One region of the Streptomyces sp. NPDC057428 genome, then DNA from elsewhere that is predicted to be linked to it. Evidence: riboswitches for the same ligand, from Rfam matches in the RefSeq annotation. Region 1 holds a riboswitch; the other holds the start of a gene.

The links. Region 1 has a riboswitch for cyclic di-AMP ahead of ACFU5K_RS05155 (M23 family metallopeptidase). Riboswitches for the same ligand answer to the same signal wherever they lie in the genome.
Region 2: it holds a riboswitch for cyclic di-AMP, as region 1 does, so the genes downstream of both, ACFU5K_RS21610 (NlpC/P60 family protein) here and ACFU5K_RS05155 (M23 family metallopeptidase) in region 1, are expected to answer to the same signal.

Annotation. Positions count from the first base shown of each region.
Region 1 is NZ_JBHVCT010000008.1:6,691-9,946, reverse strand. It holds gene ACFU5K_RS05160 (M16 family metallopeptidase) at 1-1,226, shown strand, start outside; cyclic di-AMP (ydaO/yuaA leader) riboswitch at 1,416-1,583, shown strand; gene ACFU5K_RS05155 (M23 family metallopeptidase) at 1,596-2,357, shown strand; gene ACFU5K_RS05150 (GntR family transcriptional regulator) at 2,566-3,256, shown strand, end outside.
Region 2 is NZ_JBHVCT010000058.1:11,880-15,135, reverse strand. It holds gene pcrA (DNA helicase PcrA) at 1-918, opposite strand, end outside; cyclic di-AMP (ydaO/yuaA leader) riboswitch at 1,179-1,371, shown strand; gene ACFU5K_RS21610 (NlpC/P60 family protein) at 1,370-2,518, shown strand; gene ACFU5K_RS21605 (hypothetical protein) at 2,626-2,979, opposite strand.

The DNA.
Region 1 (3,256 bases):
ACGCCGAGCCCGAGGGCCTCGACGGTGTGGCCACGATCATGGCCCGCGCGCTGTCCGAAGGTACGGACAAGCACTCCGCGGAGGAGTTCGCCGCCGAACTGGAGCGCTGTGGCGCCACACTCGACGCCCACGCCGACCACCCGGGCCTCCGTGTCTCCCTGGAGGTTCCGGTCTCCCGGCTGGCCAAGGCGCTCGGTCTGGTCGCCGAGGCACTGAGGGCCCCGGCCTTCGCGGAGAGCGAGATCGAGCGGCTGGTGGGCAACCGGCTCGACGAGATCCCCCACGAGCAGGCCAACCCCGCCCGGCGGGCCGCGAAGCAGCTCTCCAAGGAGCTCTTCCCGGCGACGGTCCGGATGTCGCGTCCGCGCCAGGGCACCGAGGAGACGGTACGGCGCATCGACGCCCCGGCCGTCCGCGCCTTCTACGACGCCCACGTCCGCCCTTCCACCGCGACCGCGGTGATCGTCGGCGACCTCACCGGCATCGACCTGGACGCGCTGCTCGCCGAGACCGTCGGTGACTGGTCCGGAAATTCGGTCCCGGCACGCCCGGTACCCCCGATCACCGCGGACGACACCGGCCGTGTGGTCATCGTGGACCGTCCCGGGGCGGTGCAGACCCAGCTCCTCATCGGGCGGATCGGCGCCGACCGGCACGACAGCGTGTGGCCCGCACAGGTCCTCGGCACGTACTGCCTCGGGGGCACCCTCACCTCCCGGCTGGACCGCGTGCTCCGCGAGGAGAAGGGCTACACCTACGGCGTCAGGGCCTTCGGCCAGGTTCTGCGGTCGACGGCTCCCGGATCGTCGTCCGGACCCACCGGCGCGGCGATGCTCGCCATCAGCGGTTCGGTGGACACGGAGTCGACGGGGCCGGCGCTCGACGACCTGTGGAAGGTCCTGCGCACCCTGGCGGCCGAGGGGCTCACCGACGCCGAGCGCGAGACCGCCGTGCAGAACCTCGTGGGCGTCGCCCCGCTGAAGTACGAGACGGCGGCCTCCGTCGCGGGGACCCTGGCCGACCAGGTGGAGCAGCACCTCCCGGACGACTACCAGGCCACGCTGTACGCACGCCTGGCCGAGACGGGCACGGTCGAGGCGACCGCCGCGGTGGTCAGCGCCTTCCCGGTCGACCGCCTGGTCACCGTCCTGGTCGGGGACGCCGCGCAGATCGCGGACCCCGTCCGGGCGCTGGGCATCGGCGAGGTGTCGGTCGTCAGCGGCTGACGGAACGGCACATTCAGGGCCCCGGCGGACACTCTGCCGGGGCCCTGCATTTTGTCTGATTTGTCAAAGGAAGTGCACGTTGATCCTGTGGGATGTCCGACAAAAGACCCTTTCTGTTTGGTGAGCGCCATCGGCCCGTCCTAGCGTCGTCCCGGCTGTCCGTCGGACCCGAGCCGCGACCGCGGCGCCGGACAGCCATCGCCGAGTCCCCGTCAGGCGCGAGCCTGGGGAGCCGGGGACCCATGTCCCTGGGGTGAATCGGATCCCTGCGTCTCGCGCGAGACGATGAGGGGTCCGTAGGAGACCTTCCTGCTCCGAACCCGTCAGCTAACCCGGTAGGCGAGAAGGAAGGAAAGGACCAGCCACTTCATGGCGTTCATCCGTGCCACCGGGAAGCACCGTGCCCCGAGCCGCCTGACGCGCAGGAGCGCCCGGGTCGCCGGTATCGCGGCCCTGGCCACCACCGGTGTCATCGGTGCCACAGCCTCCCCGGCGCTCGCAGCGGACTCCGAGGCAACCTCGGCCGGCACCGGTCTCACCCAGACCGTCGCCCTCGACGTGAGCCTCGCCGCGCAGATCGAGGCCCAGGCCAAGGCCCAGCAGCACCAGGCCGACGTCGCCGCGAAGGCGAAGGCCGAGGCCAAGCGGAAGGCGGAGGCCCGCGCCAAGAAGGTCCGCGAGGAGAAGGCCCGTGCCGCACGCGCAGCCGAGCGCGCCCGCCTCAACGCCTTCCGCCTCCCGGTCGCCGGTTCGCACGTCACCACCGGCTACAAGTCCGGCGGTGCGCTCTGGTCCTCCGGCACCCACTCCGGCGTGGACTTCCAGGCCGCTTCCGGCACCTCCGTCGTCGCGGTCGGCGCCGGCACGGTCGTCGAGGCCGGCTGGGGCGGTGCCTACGGCAACAACATCGTGCTCAGGATGAAGGACGGCACGTACACCCAGTACGGCCACCTCTCCTCGATCGGCGTCTCGGTCGGGCAGAGCGTCGACGCGGGGCAGCGGATCGGCCTCTCCGGATCGACCGGCAACTCCACGGGACCGCACCTGCACTTCGAGGCCCGCTCGACCCCCGAGTACGGCTCGGACATGGATCCCGTCGCCTACCTCCGCGCGCACGGCGTCCAGGTCTGACCTCGGATCCGCCCGCACGTACCGCTCCGACGAAGGCCCCGGCATCGCGCCGGGGCCTTCGCCGTACCCCGGCTCGCGGAACCGCCTTCCGGCCAAAAGATATCCAAGGATTCCACCCCGCCATCGGAAATTCCGGCCGGTTGCAATAGAGTCACAGAACAGGCGTCGATCGGCCGCGTTTCGCGGAGATTAAGGCGGAGGTTCGGACATGCGCATTCCCGCGCATTCGGTATGCACGGCAATCCGTGACGACATCGTCTCCGGTGTCTTCGAGCGCGGCAGCCGCCTCACCGAGGAGGTGCTCGCGCGTCGCTACGGCGTCTCGCGCGTCCCGGTGCGCGAGGCGCTGCGCACCCTGGAGTCCGAGGGGTTCGTCGTCACCCGCCGGCACGCCGGCGCCTGCGTCGCCGAACCCACGGAACAGGAGGCGGCCGACCTGCTGGAGATCCGGATGCTGCTGGAGCCGCTGGGCGCCGCGCGTGCGGCCCAGCGCCGTACCGATGCGCACCTGAAGGTGCTCCGGGGCCTGGTCAGGCTGGGGCAGGAAAGGGTGCGACGGGGCGAGGGGGAGGATCTGCGCTCGCTCGGCGGCTGGTTCCACGAGACGCTCGCGCAGGCCTCGGGCAGCCCCGCGCTGATCGCGCTGCTCACGCAGCTGAGGTACAAGATCGCCTGGATGTACGCCGTCGAGCAGCCGGTCAGGCCCGCGGAGTCCTGGGCCGAACACGGTGCTCTCGTGGACGCCGTGGCGCGCGGTGACGCGGAACGGGCCAGGGTGCTGGCCGTCCAGCACGCCGAGCGCGTCACCGCTGCCCACCGGCTGCGCCGCACGGACCGGCCCGCCCACGAGGCGGGCGTGACCCGGGTGAGGACTTCGCAACACCACGTAAACATCGCGG
Region 2 (3,256 bases), on a different contig from region 1:
GGCGTCGGCCTCACCGGCGGGGCCGACCAGCTCGCGGACCAGCGTGTACTGGGCGTGGTTGGTGTCCTGGTACTCGTCGACCATGACGTGGCGGAAGCGCCGGCGGTAGTGCTCGGCGACGTCGGGGAAAGCCTGGAGCAGGTGCACCGTCGTCATGATGATGTCGTCGAAGTCCAGCGCGTTGGCCTCACGGAGCCGCGCCTGGTAGAGCGCGTAGGCCTGCGCGAGCGTCTTCTCGAAGCCGTCGGCGGCCTGGCCCGCGAAGGTCTCCTCGTCGATCAGCTCGTTCTTCAGGTTCGAGACCTTCGCCGTGAACGACTTCGGCGGGTATCGCTTCGGGTCAAGGTCCAGATCACGGCAGACCAGCGCCATGAGCCGCTTGGAGTCGGCGGCATCGTAGATCGAGAACGACGAGGTGAATCCGAGGAGCTTGGACTCGCGGCGCAGGATGCGCACGCAGGCGCTGTGGAACGTCATGACCCACATGGCGTTCGCGCGCGGACCCACGAGGTCCTCGACGCGCTCCTTCATCTCGCCCGCGGCCTTGTTGGTGAAGGTGATCGCGAGGATCTGGCCCGGGTGGACCCCGCGCTCGGCGAGCAGGTGCGCGATGCGGTGCGTGAGCACCCTGGTCTTGCCGGACCCGGCTCCCGCGACGATGAGCAGTGGAGATCCGGCGTGCACGACCGCGGCGCGCTGTTCGGTGTTCAGCCCGTCGAGCAGAGCCGCGGAGTCGACGACGGGACGCGGGGCGCCGTCGCGGTAGTACGCGTCACGGGGCGGCGGCGGGGCGTCGAAGACGTCCTTGAACAGGCCCTCCGGCACCGCCTCGGGCGCGTGCTCCTCGGGGGGCGGCGGGGGGCCTTCCTCAGCTTGCTGGAGGCCGGTCAGGAAACTGTCGTCAAAGAGGCTGCTCATCGCTTAACGAGTCTAGGCGGCCGCACCGACAGCCCGGGACGGATCGGCCACACGGACCCGCACCGTGCGCCCGCCGGGACGGATCGGCCACGGTGCGTGAGATCGGGCGGCCTGCACAGGCCGGCCGGACGGACCGGCTCCCGCGGAAGGTCACGGAAATGTATCGGGCATATCGGCCACCATCCTTCACAGGAGCACCACGGGTTGGTTAGCGTGCTCCGACGGGTGTCCCGTACCCACTTGAGGCGAACCACGCCGCGCGGGCACCCCCGCCGAATCCGTACTCCTGTGAGGAGCCCGGAACCGGGGACCCACAAGCAGCACCGGGGTGAATCGGTCAGTCTTCACCGGACCGTAGGGCAGCCTTCCGTTCCGCCCGAACCCTCCCCCCAGTGCCTGAAGGGCCTGGGGGACCCCCATCGCTAACCTGGTAGGCGGTCCACGGAAGGAGATGCCGGCCTTGGCGTCGCATCGCAAGCAGCGCACCCGGGTGCGCACGACCACCCCTGCCTTCGGTCTCACGACGGCGGCGCTCGCCTCCGTCACCCTGCTCTCCGCGCAGAGCGCGACGGCGGCCCCGGCACAGCCCAAGCCCAGCATCGAGGAAGTGCAGAAGAAGGTCGACGCCCTCTACCGGCAGGCCGGTGCCGCGACCCAGGAGTACAACCAGGCGAAGTCCGCGTCCGCCGAGCAGCGCTCCAAGGTCGACGCGCTCCTGGAGGCGGCGGCCCAGCGGGCCGACAAGCTGAACGAGACGCGCCGCGAGCTGGGCAGTTACGCCGCCGCCCAGTACCGCAGCGGCGCGATCGCCCCGACTGCGACGTTCTTCCTGGCGGACGACCCGCAGTCGTACTTCGACCAGGACCAGCTGATGGCCCGGATGACCAGCCGGCAGCAGAAGACGGTCACCGAGTTCCGTACGCAGCAGAAGGAAGCCGCGGCGAAGCGCGTCGAGGCGACGAAGAGCCTGGAGACGCTGACCGAGTCGCAGGCCACGCTCCGCACCAGCAAGCAGCACGTGCAGACGAAGCTCACCGAGGCGCGTTCGCTGCTGTCGGAGCTGACCGCCGAGGAGAAGGCGCGGCTCGCCGAGCTGGAGCGCAAGAAGGAGGCGGAGGCGAAGCGCAAGGCCGAGGATCTGGCCCGGCAGCAGGCCGCCGCCGACAAGACGGAGGCCGAGCGCGCCCCGGAGAACGCCGGGCAGGACACGGGCTCGGGGACCGGCGGCACGGACTCCGGCAGCGGCTACGCCACGAAGGCCGAGAAGGTCCTGGCCTTCGCGCGCGCCCAGATCGGCAAGCCGTACGTGTGGGGTGCGACGGGCCCGTCCTCGTACGACTGCTCCGGGCTGACCCAGGCGGCCTGGAAGGCTGCCGGCGTCGACCTGCCGCGCACGACGTGGGACCAGGTCAAGGTCGGCACGCGGGTGGCGACGGCGGACCTGAAACCCGGTGACCTGGTCTTCTTCTACGACGACATCAGTCACGTCGGCATCTACAAGGGGGACGGCATGATGATCCACGCGCCCAAGCCGGGTGCGAGCGTCCGCGAGGAGTCGATCTACTACATGCCGATATACGGGAGCGTCCGCCCGGCATGACGGCATGGGGTTCTCCGTACGCGGCGGCACGGCCCACGACGGAGGCTGGACACGCAGGAGGGGCCCGGGGATCGTCCCCGGGCCCCTCCTGCGTCCGCGCGGGACGCTCAGGTCCAGAGCGTGGCGATGAAGATGTTGGCGACGGTGAGTGCGCCGACCGCGGCGAAGGCACCTTTGCCGGCCTTCTCGTCGTCGCGCTTCACGTAGACCAGCGCGAGGATCACGACGAGGAGCAGGAGCTTGATCCCGATCTTGACATTGTTCACCGACTGGTCGTCGGCCTGGTTCAGTCCGACGAGGGCGATTCCGGTGACGAGCATGGTGAGCGCGCCGTGGAGCATGGCGGGGACGAAGCGGGCCGTGCCCGCCCCCATGGCCTTCACCTGGGTGAGGAAACCGCCCAGCAGGGAGGCGATTCCGATGATGTGCAAGGCCACGACGACATTGATGAGTACGTCCATGGCCGCAGCCTAGCCCCGGCCATATCAGCACTCTTCGGCCAGGTATGACTTACCGATGAACTGACGCGAGGACTGTGCGAATTGCCGGGCTCCGGCTGAATTTCCCGGTCACTCGACGGAAACGAAACTACATCTGAGGGCAATAGCTGTCATTACACCTCTTCCCCGTGCCCCGGGTTTAGCGTCACGTCCCAGGTGACCGATTCGTTACCGCCGCCCCCGTACCGGGCGGCACCCCGGTCGCCCCGCCAGGAAAGCCGGCGGCGGGCCGCTCCCC